DNA from 4 places in the Vibrio porteresiae DSM 19223 genome. Region 3 is predicted to be linked to each of the others. Evidence: predicted binding sites of a transcription regulator. Region 3 holds the regulator's gene; each other region holds the start of a gene.
What was found. Region 3 encodes MetJ, which represses methionine synthesis genes. Its sites were predicted from a motif close to TTAGACNTNTANANGTCTAA; they were not measured.
Positions count from the first base shown of each region.

Region 1 (3,803 bases), 730 kb from region 3:
TTCAAGCCAACGTATTTGTACCAGAAATCAGCAATGCCAGCTTCAATAGCCACACGTGCAGTCACATCTGCTGGAAGAACCGCTTCACGGTAAGCTGCGTCTTGTTTGTCGAATGCATCAGTTGATGGCATTGATACAACGCGTACCGCTTTGCCTTCTTTTTCTAGTTCAGCTGCTGCGTTAACCGCAAGCTCAACTTCAGAACCGGTTGCGATTAGGATCAGTTCAGGTTTACCTGCACTGTCTTTCAGAATGTAACCACCTTTTGCGATGTCAGCCACTTGCTCAGCAGTACGTGGTTGTTGCGCTAGGTTTTGGCGAGAGAAGATCAGTGCAGATGGTGCATCTTTACGTTCGATAGCCAGTTTCCAAGCCATTGCAGATTCCACTTGGTCACATGGACGCCATGTGCTCATGTTTGGAGTCATGCGTAGTGAAGCGATTTGCTCAACCGGTTGGTGAGTTGGGCCATCTTCACCCAGACCAATAGAGTCGTGAGTGTACACTTGGATGTTTTGAATTTTCATCAAAGCAGCCATGCGCATTGCGTTACGAGCGTATTCCATGAACATTAGGAAGGTGGCACCGTAAGGAACAAAACCACCATGAAGAGCGATACCATTGATGATCGCAGTCATACCGAACTCACGCACACCGTAGTGGATGTAGTTGCCTGACGCATCTTCAGCAGTCACTGATTTAGAACCAGACCACATGGTAAGGTTGGATGGTGCAAGGTCAGCTGAGCCGCCCATAAATTCAGGAAGCACTTTACCAAACGCTTCTAGTGCATTTTGTGATGCTTTACGAGATGCGATATTAGCAGGATTAGCTTGCAGGTCAGCGATGACAGCATTAGAAACTTCTTCCCAATTAGCTGGAAGTTCACCCGCTACACGGCGTTTAAATTCTGCTGCTAGTTCTGGGTAAGCCGCTTCATAAGCCGCAAATTTTTGGTCCCAAATCGCTTCTTTGGCAGAGCCCGCTTCTTTCGCATCCCATTGAGTGTAAATATCAGCAGGAATTTCAAATGGGCCGTAGTTCCAACCTAGGAAATCACGCGCTGCTTTGATTTCATCTGCGCCTAGTGGAGCACCGTGACAGTCGTGAGAACCCGCTTTGTTTGGTGAACCAAAACCGATGATGGTTTTGCAACAGATAAGCGTTGGACGTGAGGTTTCTGCTTTTGCTGCTTCAATGGCTGCATTGATTGCGTCAGCATCGTGACCATCAACAGCAGGGATAACATGCCAACCGTACGCTTCAAAACGTTTTGGAGTGTCGTCAGAGAACCAACCTTCAACGTCACCGTCGATAGAGATACCGTTGTCATCCCAAAATGCGATCAGTTTGCCAAGTCCCAAAGTACCAGCAAGTGAACACGCTTCGTGAGAAATGCCTTCCATCATACAACCGTCGCCCATAAACACGTAAGTGAAGTGGTCAACGATGTCATGTTCTGGTTTGTTAAATTGAGCTGCTAATGCTTTTTCTGCTAACGCCATACCTACAGCATTAGTGATACCTTGACCTAGCGGACCAGTAGTCGTTTCTACACCAGGTGCGTAACCGTACTCTGGGTGGCCAGGAGTTTTTGAGTGAAGCTGACGGAAATTTTTCAGATCATCAATAGCGAGATCGTAACCAGAAAGGTGCAGTAGAGAATAAATCAGCATAGAGCCGTGGCCGTTGGAAAGAACAAAACGGTCGCGATCAGCCCATTGAGGGTTTTTCGGGTTGTGATTCAAGTGGCTACGCCAAAGCACTTCAGCGATATCAGCCATACCCATCGGGGCACCTGGGTGACCAGAATTAGCTTGTTGAACACCATCCATACTTAGTGCACGAATTGCGTTCGCCAGATGTTTGCGAGAAGACATGTCAGCTCCTAAAAAAGCAGAAAAAAATTATCCATAACAAGGTGGTCGGTATTGTCGCAAAGCCCTCCTATCACTGCAAACCTTTTACGGCAACGTTACCGTGATTTTGCCAAGCGCACTCTAATTTTTGCTGCGATTAGAGAAGACATTTCGACTTCTAAGTAAACGATTAGTTATGACTAATATGAAAAAGAACTTGTAATTTGATTGTTGCATCCTAGAATAGACGTCTAGATGTAGAAACGCCTACATATTAATCGATAGTGCAGAGTAGCGAAGTCCTGACAGCTACTCTATTTGATAGAAAGATTGGAGTTATCATGGCTAAGCACCTGTTCACTTCTGAATCCGTTTCAGAAGGCCATCCAGATAAAATTGCCGACCAAATCTCTGATGCGGTCCTCGATGCGATTCTGGAACAAGATCCAAAAGCACGTGTTGCTTGCGAAACTTACGTAAAAACCGGCATGGTTATGGTCGGTGGTGAAGTAACTACTTCTGCGTGGGTCGATATCGAAGAACTAACTCGTCAAACTGTTCGCGAGATTGGTTACACTGGCTCAGATATGGGCTTTGATGCGAACACTTGCGCAGTTCTAAACACTATCGGTAAACAGTCTCCAGACATCAACCAAGGTGTTGATAAAGCTGACCCTAAAGAGCAGGGCGCTGGCGACCAAGGTATCATGTTCGGTTACGCGACTAACGAAACCAGCGTACTGATGCCTGCACCAATTACTTACGCACACCGTCTAATGCAACGCCAAGCAGAAGTTCGTAAAAACGGCACTCTTCCTTGGTTGCGTCCAGATGCTAAATCACAAGTTACCTTTAAATACGACGATGGCAAAATCGTTGGTATTGATGCAGTAGTGCTATCAACTCAACACTCAGACACAGTATCAACTGCTGATCTACGTGAAGGCGTAATGGAAGAGATCATCAAACCGATTCTTCCTTCAGAATGGCTTGCTAAAGATACCAAGTACTTCATCAACCCAACCGGTCGTTTCGTTATCGGTGGCCCAATGGGTGACTGTGGTCTAACTGGTCGTAAAATCATCGTGGATACTTACGGCGGTGCAGCTCGTCACGGTGGCGGTGCATTCTCTGGTAAAGATCCATCAAAAGTTGACCGTAGTGCAGCATACGCAGCCCGTTACGTTGCGAAAAACATCGTAGCAGCTGGTCTTGCAGATCGTTGTGAAATCCAACTTTCTTACGCAATCGGTGTTGCTGATCCAACGTCTATCATGATTGAAACGTTTGGTACTGAAAAAGTATCAACCGACATCATCGTGAAAGCAGTACGTGAGTTCTTCGACCTACGTCCATACGGTCTACAAGAAATGTTGAACCTACTTCGCCCAATCTACAAAAAGACGGCAGCGTACGGTCACTTCGGTCGTGAAGAGTTCCCTTGGGAAGCGACTGATAAAGCAGCACTTCTACGTGAATTCGCTGGTCTAAAATAAGCTTATTTTAGATTTCAATGAGAAGAAGCCCTAGCATTGCTGGGGCTTTTTTATATCGACAATCCCGTCATTGAATCCTGATCTAAAGGTCGCAAGCCAATTTTACTTTCTGCGGAGCTGCAGTAAGATGAAGCCGAACGCATAAGAGAGTAAGCATGGTCAGTCCACAATTAACCGAACAAGCACACATCACGATTCAACTCTGCATTGATTTAGCCAATAGCTACTTTGCTAAAGATCTTCCAGTGCCTACGCTCAACTACAAATTACGAGGGAAAACGGCTGGGAAAGCGTACATGCACTTAAATGAAGTTCGGCTTAATCCGGTGCTTTTTAACGAAAATACTCATGCATTTCTTGATCAAGTCATCCCTCATGAAGTGGCACATTTAGTCACTTATCAAGTATTTGGTCGCGTCAAACCCCATGGCCCTGAGTGGCAAGCCGT
Region 1 covers NZ_AP024895.1:468,466-472,268, reverse strand. Annotated here, with positions in the region: gene tkt (transketolase) at 1-1,880, opposite strand, end outside; gene metK (methionine adenosyltransferase) at 2,201-3,355, shown strand; gene OCV11_RS02225 (SprT family zinc-dependent metalloprotease) at 3,511-3,803, shown strand, end outside.
Region 1: a site for MetJ is predicted at 2,103-2,122, ahead of metK (methionine adenosyltransferase). Genes of this name have one in related genera too.

Region 2 (3,803 bases), on a different replicon from region 3:
TATCTTGATTATGGTACTCGCCGTACAACGGATTGGCACAGCCGTTGCGACCGTCGCTGTTATTTTTGGCCAGCTTGCGATGAGTATGTTGATCGATAATTTCGGTTGGTTAGGAAACGAAAGTATTCCATTTTCAACCACACGCTTGGCAGCAATCGCGTGCTTAGGAGCCGCACTCTACTTTATTCATTCCAGCAATAAAAAGACCATGGATTGACCTGGTATAACGTTAATGGCAAAAAAGCCCCAGTTGCGACGCAAACTGCATCTGCATAAGCAGCAAACTGTAAAATGCCTGCAGCAGCATTTCCCCAGTGATGTGCTAATTCACGTCAACGCTGGCGGCTACTTTGTTTGGGTTGAACTGCCCAAGCAAGTCGATACGCTCAAGCTCTATCACGATGCGTTAGCTAAGATGATCACCATCGCGCCAGGGAAAATGTTTTCCTCCATGGAAGAGTTCCGTCACTGCTTTCGCATCAATACCTCATTTGAACTGACTGAACCGCGCATTCGAGCGATCAAAATGTTGTCTTCGCTGATTAAGGCGCAGTTCAATCACGCTTAACGAGATGGGGTGTAAATTGGGCTGGGGAATTGTGTCACTTTATCACCAAGATCAACAATTTTTGCCGAGCCTTGTTCTGCCACTTGATCGATACGCAGCACACTGTGCAATGGGATATAGGTTCGTTCCACTTTCGCAAACTCGTTTTTTAGCCGTTCATGACTTGGGTCGACGACTATGGTGGTGTGATTGTCCCACACAAAATCACCCAGTTCGATAAAACCAAACAAGCTACTGGTCACTACTTCATGGACGTACACTTCATACCTTTGACCAGCTTGAATAAAAGAGACTTTATACAGAGGATTCTTTGCACTCATAACTCGCTCCTACACCGACTCAACAATAAGAATAATGTTGAATATTTAATCGCTACCAAGGTTCTCAATACTTTGGTCTTAATATGCATATAAGCGTCTATCGATTGATATATGGGAGCTGAGGCTATTTTTCAAGCGCTTCTTAGCCATAACTAACTGGAATAAAAATAGTGATTGCAACTTTCGATTTGATCCGTACCATGGGCGTTTAGATGTCCATACGTCTCAATACTCAGGAAGGAAGTCATGAAAGGAATAAAAGTCATCAGCCAATTTTGTTTAGCAGCGGCCTTAATCACAGGTCTAACCGCGTGTGGACAAGAAGATACTCAAGAAATTAAAGTCGGTGCAACGGTAGGACCACACGCTCAAGTGGTTGAAGCAGTAGCAAAAGAAGCAGCCAAACAAGGGCTTAAAGTGAAAGTTGTCGAATTTAACGACTACGTGACACCCGATGCCGCCCTTGCTGATGGCAGCATTGATTTAAACAGCTACCAACACCTACCGTTCCTTCAAAACTACAATGCTAACCATAACAGTAACTTGGTTTCTGTAGGTCAATCAATCTTAATGCGTATGGGTGTTTATTCTAAAAAATACAAATCGTTAGAAGAACTACCAGACAATGCGCGTATCGCGATTCCTAACGATCCTACCAATGGTGGTCGTGGCCTACTGTTACTGCAAAGTGCCAAACTGATCCGTCTAAAAACAGGGGTTGGTTATAACGCTACAGTTAACGACGTGATTGATAATCCAAAACATTTTGAATTACTTGAAATCGATGCTGCTCAGTTACCTCGCACATTAGACGATGTTGATGCCGCCGCCATTACCATGAACTACGTGATGTCTGCAGGGCTTGATCCGAAACAAACCGGTATCTACATGGAACCTAAAGACGCGCCACTTGCTGTGATGGTGGTTGCAGCTCGCGCCGAAGATAAAGACAACGCTAACTACAAAAAATTTATGCAAATTTTCCAATCTGAAGCGACTAAGCAATATTTGGAACAAGCCTTCAAAGGCACCATAGAACCTGCATTCTAAGTCTTAAGTTACTTCGATTGTTCTATAATGTGAAAAACGCCCCGAGGGGCGTTTTTTTTATTTTCTTTAGCACGTGATGATAAAACGTCATCGATAAAGCCAAATACTATTTGTACTTTAGTTCGTTAACTAAAGTGGTTCAAATGAAACCGATGACTTCGTTATCGCACGCGATTTGCGGCTCAATAAGCCATCATCTCTAAAGGCCGAAACCCACTTTAGGCAACTTACGTACTGAGCGAACACCCCATTGAGCTAAATCAGGCTTAGGTTGTCCGACATGATCACCGAGGCAGATATACCCTCTAGATAAATAACGATAGAGGAAGTTACCGCCATCAAGAGAGCCCGTTCTATCGTCACCAAATGGCAGTTTAATCCGCTCAACTCGCAGATCAGAGGCAGCTTTAAACGCTGGATAGGCCGTTGAGTTAACTTGGTATGACCCCAGATCATTAAGCAGAGCTTTATCCGGCATTTTGGCAGTGGTACGACTAAAGATCATGACTAGACGCTTCTGTTGCTCAGATGAAACGATGATCATTTCCATTTTGGCTTTCCTTTGAAAAAGGCAAGTATATCGGAACCAAGCAGCGTACCCAACTTAAAACTGAAACAATGCGCTTCAAGAAACGATAAGAGTAAGAATACCCATCTAGAACAGAATCCATGTGGAACACATGTTGAATGAAAAATGGCCGCATCCATTAGAACGCCGCCATTTTTGCTCGGTTTCAATATGGGTTAAGGCTTTATTAAGCGCAACCCCATTCCCTTATTGGCACACATCACCAGTCACTGCAGAAGCGTTGCCATTACCGTTACCAATAAATCCGATTTCCACCGTTGCGTTTGGTGCGATGCTGCCATTCCAATCCAAATTGGTTGCACTGTAAGATCCGCTTAATGTTGCTCCCCAGCTTTGGGTAATTGTGGTGCCATCGGTATATGACCAATTCACATTCCAACCATTGATGGTGCTATCACTGGTGTTAGTGATGCGAATTGCGCCTTGGAAACCGCCAGACCAGCTTGAAGTAATCACATGCTGACAAGAAGCCGTTGATGTACCGCTATCGCTGCTGTTTGAATCATCTCCAGTCGACGTACCCGAGTCACTTCCTGTGTCACTGCTGGAGTCTGAAGAATCAGAGGAACTATCAGAACTGCTGTCACTATCACTGCTCGCTACTTCGGTTCCCCAGTTTGAGATGATGTTTTTCACATAGGTGCCTGAAGCCGTCAGATCGCTCGCCGACCAATTTCCTTCTGCACTGGCACCGGAATTGATAATAGAAGCCCCTTCACTCTTATCACTCACCGCCCAGTTGAGGTTAGTAATGTTGTTGGTCTTCAAAAAATCCATCCAAGCATCCACACTTGACTCAGCAACACTGCCGTTACCATCGGAATTCACCGCTCCCCATTCTGTCACCATAATCGGGATACCGTTGTTGAGTGCCGTGGTGGCTTTATCACGCAACGATTGACCATGAGTACCCGCATAAAAATGGAGAGAATAGGCAATATTCGTCCCTTCAAGTGGATCTTGAGACGCCACGTCGACATCCTGAGACCAATTTGGTGTACCGACGACAATCAAGTTGTCAGCATCAATGGCACGAATGGCAGCGATCACATCTTCAGCGTAAGGCTTGATCACATTTGACCAACTCACTGACAGAGGTTCGTTGTAAATCTCATAAATGACGTTGTTTTGATCGCCATAAAGGGTTGCCATCTTTTGGAAGAAAGCAATTGCAGACGCCTCTTTGTCTTCACCGTGATGGGTGTGAAAATCGATAATCACGTACATATCATTGGCAATGGCTGCGTCGATGACTTTTTCTGCGCGCGCAAGGTTG
Region 2 covers NZ_AP024896.1:1,749,646-1,753,448, forward strand. Annotated here, with positions in the region: gene OCV11_RS24445 (DMT family transporter) at 1-217, shown strand, start outside; gene OCV11_RS24450 (aminotransferase-like domain-containing protein) at 233-568, shown strand; gene OCV11_RS24455 (DUF1820 family protein) at 565-888, opposite strand; gene OCV11_RS24460 (MetQ/NlpA family ABC transporter substrate-binding protein) at 1,135-1,938, shown strand; gene OCV11_RS24465 (hypothetical protein) at 2,138-2,488, opposite strand; gene OCV11_RS24470 (cellulase family glycosylhydrolase) at 2,714-3,803, opposite strand, start outside.
Region 2: a site for MetJ is predicted at 1,097-1,116, ahead of OCV11_RS24460 (MetQ/NlpA family ABC transporter substrate-binding protein). Genes of this name have one in related genera too.

Region 3 (3,803 bases):
TCATGTAGCTATCAAATGGTGTACCGGTCGCACCAATACAGTTGCCCCACCATGCAATTTTTTCAGCGTGTTCTTTCTCTTTACTGATGACTACGCCACCGATGACATCTGAGTGACCATTGATGTATTTGGTGGTTGAGTGGATAACAAAATCAGCACCAAGAGTCAGAGGTTTTTGATAAACAGGAGTCAGGAATGTGTTATCAACGGCAACTAGAGCACCAATAGCATGGGCTTGTTCACATACCTTAGCAATATCAACTACGCGGACTAATGGGTTAGATGGAGTTTCTAGCAAAATTAATTTTGGTTTTTGTGCAAGTGCTTTAGCAAACTCAGCTTCGTTAGATTGATCGACAAACAACACTTTGAAATCGCCTTTTTGTGAGCGAGTGTTGAAGAGGCGATACGTACCACCGTAGCAGTCATGAGGAGCAATAATAAGGTCTTGTGGACCAATTAGTGCAGAGACCCAAAGGTTCAGAGCGGATGTACCGCAGTTTGTAATGGTTGCACCAACGCCACACTCTAGATCAGACAGCGCTTGTTCAAGCAAGTTACGGTTAGGGTTACCAGAGCGGGTGTAGTCATATTTTGGCACTTCACCAAACGCAGGAAAACCATAGTTGGTTGAGAGGTAAATGGGTGGAACAACAGCATGATATTGAGTGTCTGATTCAATACCGGTACGAACCGCAATGGTCGCTGGTTTGCGCGTGGTCATAAGTGTTTCCTTTCCTGTGTGACTCTGAATTTTGGGCATCCATTGTAGCCCCGACAAAATGTCTCTGGGACTGATGAGTGATGCATAACATCACACTTTACTTATCAAAAAAGAAGACGTCAACACTTCTAGACGTCTATATGTCTTTGCTTATGGCAGTAAATCCCGCTAAAATTGGGGTCTTTGATATTCCTTACCGAAATAATTTTAACGAAGGTGCGCAATGGCAGACTGGAACGGCGAATATATCAGCCCTTATGCAGAGCATGGCAAGAAGAGTGAGTTAGTAAAAAAGATTACAGTTTCTATTCCTCTTAAAGTACTTAAAGTACTGACTGATGAACGTACTCGTCGCCAAATTAATAACTTACGACATGCAACCAACAGTGAGTTGCTGTGTGAGGCCTTTTTACACGCGTACACAGGTCAACCTCTGCCAACGGATGAAGACCTACGTAAAGACCGCCCAGATGATATTCCTGTTGAAGCGAAAGAGCTGATGACCGCGATGGGCATCGAGTTTGAAGCTTACGACGACTAATCCTCACGGCAAACTTAATGCCGTTGGTTAAGCGGTGGTTGCACATTCACACCGCTAGTTGGGTTACATCGCACCGTTTCAGCATGAACGAGATCCAAACAAAAAGCCCCTGCCATTGAGGTCAGGGGCTTTTTATATTTCACCTAATTGCGGTGATGAATAACAGAATTAGTTATCCATGTAACCATCAGGTAGTGCAATGCGCGCTACACCTGAATCCACAGCCGCTTGAGCCACTGCTTTTGCTACGCGAGGTAGTAGGCGTGGGTCCATTGGTTTTGGAATGATGTAGTGTGGGCCAAAGCTCAGTTCTTCAACACCTGCTGCTTTCAACACTTCTTCAGGTACTGCTTCTTTAGCAATAGAGCGGATCGCTTCTACTGCAGCCAGTTTCATCTCGATGTTGATCTCTTTAGCGCGTACGTCTAAAGCACCGCGGAAGATGAATGGGAAGCACAATACGTTGTTAACTTGGTTAGGGTAGTCACTGCGGCCTGTACCCATGATCAAATCTTGACGAGCACTGTGTGCTAGCTCTGGAGTGATCTCTGGATCTGGGTTTGAACACGCAAAGACGACAGGCTTATCAGCCATCAGTTTGATTTGCTCTTCAGTCATCAGGTTAGGACCTGATACACCTAGGAATAGATCAGCACCTTCAATCGCATCGGTTAGAGTGCGTTTGTCTGTGTTGTTGGCAAAGCGTTGTTTGTAAACGTTCAGATCGTCACGTTGAGTGCTGATCACGCCATTACGGTCCAACATATAGATGTTTTCACGTTGCGCGCCACATTGAATCAGCAGTTCCATACATGCACATGCTGCTGCACCAGCGCCTAGGCAGACGATAGTACACTCTTCAATTTTCTTACCTTGCAGTTCGATAGCGTTTAGCATGCCGGCTGCAGTTACGATAGCAGTACCGTGTTGGTCATCGTGGAATACTGGGATGTCGCAAAGTTCAATAAGGCGACGTTCGATTTCAAAACACTCAGGTGCTTTGATGTCTTCTAGGTTGATACCGCCGAAAGTATCTGCGATTGCCGCTACAGTGTTAACGAATTCGTCGACAGTATTGTGTTTTACTTCGATATCGATTGAGTCGATGCCAGCAAAACGTTTAAACAGAAGTGCTTTGCCTTCCATTACAGGTTTTGATGCAAGAGGGCCTAGGTTACCAAGACCAAGAATCGCTGTACCGTTAGAGATAACGGCAACAGTGTTACCTTTACCTGTGTATTTGTAAGCGTTTGCTGGATCTTTTGCGATTTCGCGTACTGGCTCTGCAACACCTGGGCTGTATGCCAATGCTAAGTCTTGAGCCGAATCCGCAGGCTTGGTCAGAGCGATAGCAATCTTCCCTGCTGTAGGGATCGCATGGTAATCAAGAGCCTTCTGGCGGAACTGTTCTTCTTTTGTCAGTTCTTTTTTATTGTCGTCGGACATGGGCTGTTCTCAGTTATTGATTGTAGAAAAGCCGACCATTCTAAAGCAGGATTTTGCTGCTGCATAGTTAGTTACTTGGGGAAAAGTGGTTATTTTTTGTCAAAACTGATCTGATAAGACCAGATAAAATAAAGCAAAGGTTTGCGCGGGTAACAGAAAATACTTTCTTATAATTTCTGCTTATGACTGATAATAAAAAGTGAGTATGAGTGCATTTTTATGCATATAAAAAAGGACGCATTCGCGTCCTTTTTTTGTACAACTATAAAGCAGAAATTATTTCTTGCTTGATAGAGTACCGAAACGTTTGTTGAAGCGATCAACACGACCACCGGTATCAACGATACGTTGTTTACCAGTGTAGAATGGGTGACATTTGTCACATACGTCTAGGTGAAGAGAGTCTTGACCTAGAGTAGATTTGAAAACGAAAGTGTTGCCGCAAGAGCAGTTAGCAGTCACTTCTTTGTATTCTGGGTGGATACCAGCTTTCATGGGATAACCTCAATTTGGGGCCGTGTCGCTATTCGAATCTATTTGCCGAACACCACACGTATAGTTAATAGTAATTTACAAGATACGTTGCTTAAGACATCGCCATCTTGTAAGGCGCGATATGATAAAGAATCATTAGTCTGGGATCAACTGCTTTTGCCGCAAATTTCACCATATAGAAAACGATTAAATGTCCTATCGTGGCTCAATATCGGTAATCTCTAATGAAGTCTTAGATATAGAGTCGAATTTGTCTCTTTCATCCAGTAGACTGTGGGCTGATATTTGGTTTTTGACGATAAATTATGCGCCCTTCCATTGCCCGTGTTGCTCTGCCTGTTCCGTTAGATAAACAATTTGATTATCTGGTACCTGCGCACCTGTTTCCTATTATTGGCGGGCGTGTTTCGGTTCCTTTTGGGCGGCAGAAACTGATTGGTATTGTGACAGCGTTGGTGAGCGAATCCGATTTTCCGCTGACACAGCTTAAAGAAATTCTCGCGGTTTTGGATAACCAGCCGGTTTGGCCAGATAACCTCTATGCACTACTGCAATGGTGTAGTCAGTTTTACCAACATCCCCTCGGAGATACGTTAG
Region 3 covers NZ_AP024895.1:3,368,849-3,372,651, reverse strand. Annotated here, with positions in the region: gene OCV11_RS15435 (O-succinylhomoserine (thiol)-lyase) at 1-724, opposite strand, end outside; gene metJ (met regulon transcriptional regulator MetJ) at 948-1,265, shown strand; gene OCV11_RS15425 (malic enzyme-like NAD(P)-binding protein) at 1,434-2,711, opposite strand; gene rpmE (50S ribosomal protein L31) at 2,988-3,206, opposite strand; gene priA (primosomal protein N') at 3,512-3,803, shown strand, end outside.

Region 4 (3,803 bases), 670 kb from region 3:
ACGCCAACTTTGATTTTGCTTTGATCTGCAGTTTTGTCACCACAGCCAGCAAGAATCAGTGTAGATGCTGCCGCTGCAACGGTGAATAGAGCTTTTACGCTGAATTTCATTCCTAACTCCTGTTAAATTTTTTATGTCTTATAGTGTTTAATGTTGCTTATCTGTGGTCTACACGGCGAACCAGTGCATCACCAACTGATTGAATTATTTGTACTAAGATGATGAGCAATACTACGGTTACTGCCATGATAACGATATCGTAGCGGTAGAAGCCGTAACGGATTGCTACGTCACCTAGACCACCACCACCAACAGTACCTGCCATGGCTGAGTAACTTACTAAGGTCACTAAGGTGACAGTCACCGTATTGACAATAGTCGGTAACGCTTCTGGAATCAGCACCTTGCTAATGATCTGCAAAGGTGTTGCGCCCATCGATTGTGCAGCTTCAATTAGACCGGAAGGAACTTCCATCATGGCGCCTTCAATCAGACGTGCCACGAAAGGAATTGCGCCAATAGTCAAAGGTACAATCGCTGCGGTTGTACCGATAAAAGTACCCACCAGTAGTTTTGTCACTGGAATGATTGCTACCATCAGCACCAAAAATGGCACAGAACGGCCGATGTTAACGATAGCGCCTAGTACTCGGTTTAGTGCTGGGTTTTCAAGTAGTCCATCTTTCTTAGTGGTGTGAAGTACCACGCCAAGAGGAATACCAATCGCAAAACCCACGATACCTGCAACGGCTACCATGTAGATGGTTTGCCAAGTTGCTTTTAAAATTAGATCACTGTTGAGTGATACCCACGCCATTAAATCATGCATTGACATAACCAAGTACCTCAACTTTTACCTTGTTATCACGAATAAACTGAATTGCTGCTTCTGTATTTTCTTTGTCACCAAGAATCTCTGCGACCATCATGCCGAACTTAACACCGCCAGCGTAATCGAGATCAGAATTCAGAATACTTACGTCGATATTGAACTTACGTGATACTTGAGAAACCAATGGAATATCAACACTGGCACCAGTGAATTCCAAACGAACCAGAGGATGCGTGCCCGCGACATGCTCAGCAAGAAGACGGTCAGCGAAGTCATCTGGAATAGAAAGATTGAGTGTTGAGCGAATAAATTGATGCGCCAACTCTGTTTTTGGATAAGCAAAGATATCGCCGACAGTGCCTTTCTCAACCAACTCACCACCACCGATGATCGCCACTTCATGACAGATGCTTTTTACTACATCCATTTCATGGGTAATCAGCAACATAGTGATGTTTAAACGGCGGTTAATCTCTTTAAGTAGCTCGAGAATCGATTGCGTTGTTGCTGGGTCAAGCGCGCTGGTTGCTTCATCACATAGCAATACTTTTGGATCGCTAGCTAATGCACGAGCTATTGCCACACGCTGTTTCTGACCACCACTTAAATTGGATGGATAGCTCTCTTTTTTATCCGCTAGGCCAACCAGTTCAAGTAGCTCGTTCACTTTACTGGCGATGACTTTCTCATCTTTGCCTGCAAGCTCAAGTGGTAGTGCTACGTTATCGAATACCGTACGTGATGAAAGTAAGTTAAAGTGCTGAAAAATCATGCCGATGTTACGACGTGCAGCAGAAAGTTCTGCCGAACTCAGCTGAGTCAGATCAACGCCGTCGACGACGACAGAACCTGAGGTTGGGCGCTCTAACATATTCACACAACGGATCAGCGTACTTTTCCCTGCACCTGATGAGCCGATAACACCAAAAATGGTGCCTTGTGGAATTGTGAGATTGATGTTTTTCAGCGCGTGAATTTCCTTTTCGCCCTGTAAAAACACCTTGTTAACATTACTTATTTCAATCATTCGAAAACCTGTGCAGGGAACGGTTTGCTAGCAAACCCATTCTGAAAGCGTTGTGCCACAGAATATTGTCTTGTAAACCTTAAAACTTGGATGATGATGCTATGGTTTCTCGCCATTCAAGTCAATAGATATTTTGACGTCTAGACGTCTAAAACCTTAATTTGGCTATAACAGAAAGCAATTTGATAGTGATGAAAGAAATAAGCTATGCAATAATTCCTCTATATTCACTCAATAGCGAGAGTAGTTTTGGCTAAACCAGCGGTGTTTTTGGACCGTGATGGCGTAATTAACGTCGATCATGGTTATGTGCATGACGAGCACGACTTCGAATTTATCGAAGGGGTATTTGAGGCAACGAAGAAATTGCAGCAAATGGGGTATCTGCTTGTATTGGTAACTAACCAAGCGGGTATTGCGCGTGGGATTTATAGTGAAGATCGTTTTTTATCTCTAACGCAATGGATGGACTGGAACTTTGAAGACAATGGTGTGGAGTTTGACGGTATTTACTACTGCCCACATCATCCAGAACATGGCATTGGCGAATATAAGCAAGATTGTGATTGTCGTAAGCCAAAGCCAGGCATGTTTATCTCTGCTCGTGACTACCTAAAAATTGATATGGCAAAGTCCGTTATGGTAGGCGATAAAGCAGAAGACTTGATGGCGGCTGAAGCAGCCGGCGTTGGTACTAAAATTCTGGTACGTACGGGCAAGCCTGTGACTGAGCAAGGTGAAGCACTTGCAACGGCAGTATTGAACAGCATTGCTGATGTTCCTGCGTATTTGCAGAAGTAACAGAATCTGCTTCAGAGAGAGGTCACCTAAGGTGGCCTTTTTTATTGATTGGACTCAGAATCAATGACTAAGCTGCACATCTTGTATGTGAATGGATTCGATGAATTAAATCGCGATACTAGAAAGCAAAAAAGCCAACTCGATGAGCTGGCTTTTGCAATATGGTGGAGGGGGACGGATTCGAACCATCGAAGGCGGAGCCGGCAGATTTACAGTCTGCTCCCTTTGGCCACTCGGGAACCCCTCCAGGGGTTTTCCTATTCTTTTACAGAATAAGCTTGATTGAGGTTTTCCCAACACGTTCAATCAAGTTTTTCTCACGAAGAGAAGAATATGGTGGAGGGGGACGGATTCGAACCATCGAAGGCGGAGCCGGCAGATTTACAGTCTGCTCCCTTTGGCCACTCGGGAACCCCTCCAGGGGTTTTCCTATTCTTTTACAGAATAAGCTTGATTGAGGTTTTCCCAACACGTTCAATCAAGTTTTTCTCACGAGGAGAAGAATATGGTGGAGGGGGACGGATTCGAACCATCGAAGGCGGAGCCGGCAGATTTACAGTCTGCTCCCTTTGGCCACTCGGGAACCCCTCCAGGGGTTTTCCTATTCTTTAACAGAATAAGCTTGACTGAGGTTTTCCCAACACGTTCAATCAAGTTTTTCTCACGAAGAGAAGAATATGGTGGAGGGGGACGGATTCGAACCATCGAAGGCGGAGCCGGCAGATTTACAGTCTGCTCCCTTTGGCCACTCGGGAACCCCTCCAGGGTATTTTTATACTTAAGTGATGTTTTCCCAACTCATCCCTCAAGTGCGGAGCGCATCATAGCAAACTGTTTGGAGCTGTAAACCCTTTTTTTATCATTTTGAATTGAATGCTGGCTTTTTGGGCAAAGAAGGGAGTAATTAACCATTTTGTGGCGTTTCCTTGTGCCAACGAATTGTTTTCTTTCAGTGATTTGTGATTGGCATGATCTGAAGTGGTGCCAGTAAATACTTTAACAATATTAAAAAGCGAAGTGCTTTGGTCACACTTCGCTCTGATTGGTGAAATAGAGAGATGGATAGGATGCTTAACTGTAACGAACGGTATAGCGAGTGGGCTTGTGATTCATACCCAACACCATATTGACTAAGATCGCGCC
Region 4 covers NZ_AP024895.1:2,700,402-2,704,204, reverse strand. Annotated here, with positions in the region: gene OCV11_RS12360 (MetQ/NlpA family lipoprotein) at 1-110, opposite strand, end outside; gene OCV11_RS12355 (methionine ABC transporter permease) at 158-835, opposite strand; gene metN (methionine ABC transporter ATP-binding protein MetN) at 822-1,859, opposite strand; gene gmhB (D-glycero-beta-D-manno-heptose 1,7-bisphosphate 7-phosphatase) at 2,109-2,660, shown strand; tRNA gene OCV11_RS12340 (tRNA-Tyr) at 2,823-2,907, opposite strand; tRNA gene OCV11_RS12335 (tRNA-Tyr) at 2,995-3,079, opposite strand; tRNA gene OCV11_RS12330 (tRNA-Tyr) at 3,167-3,251, opposite strand; tRNA gene OCV11_RS12325 (tRNA-Tyr) at 3,339-3,423, opposite strand; gene OCV11_RS12320 (YitT family protein) at 3,732-3,803, opposite strand, start outside.
Region 4: a site for MetJ is predicted at 1,992-2,011, ahead of metN (methionine ABC transporter ATP-binding protein MetN). Genes of this name have one in related genera too.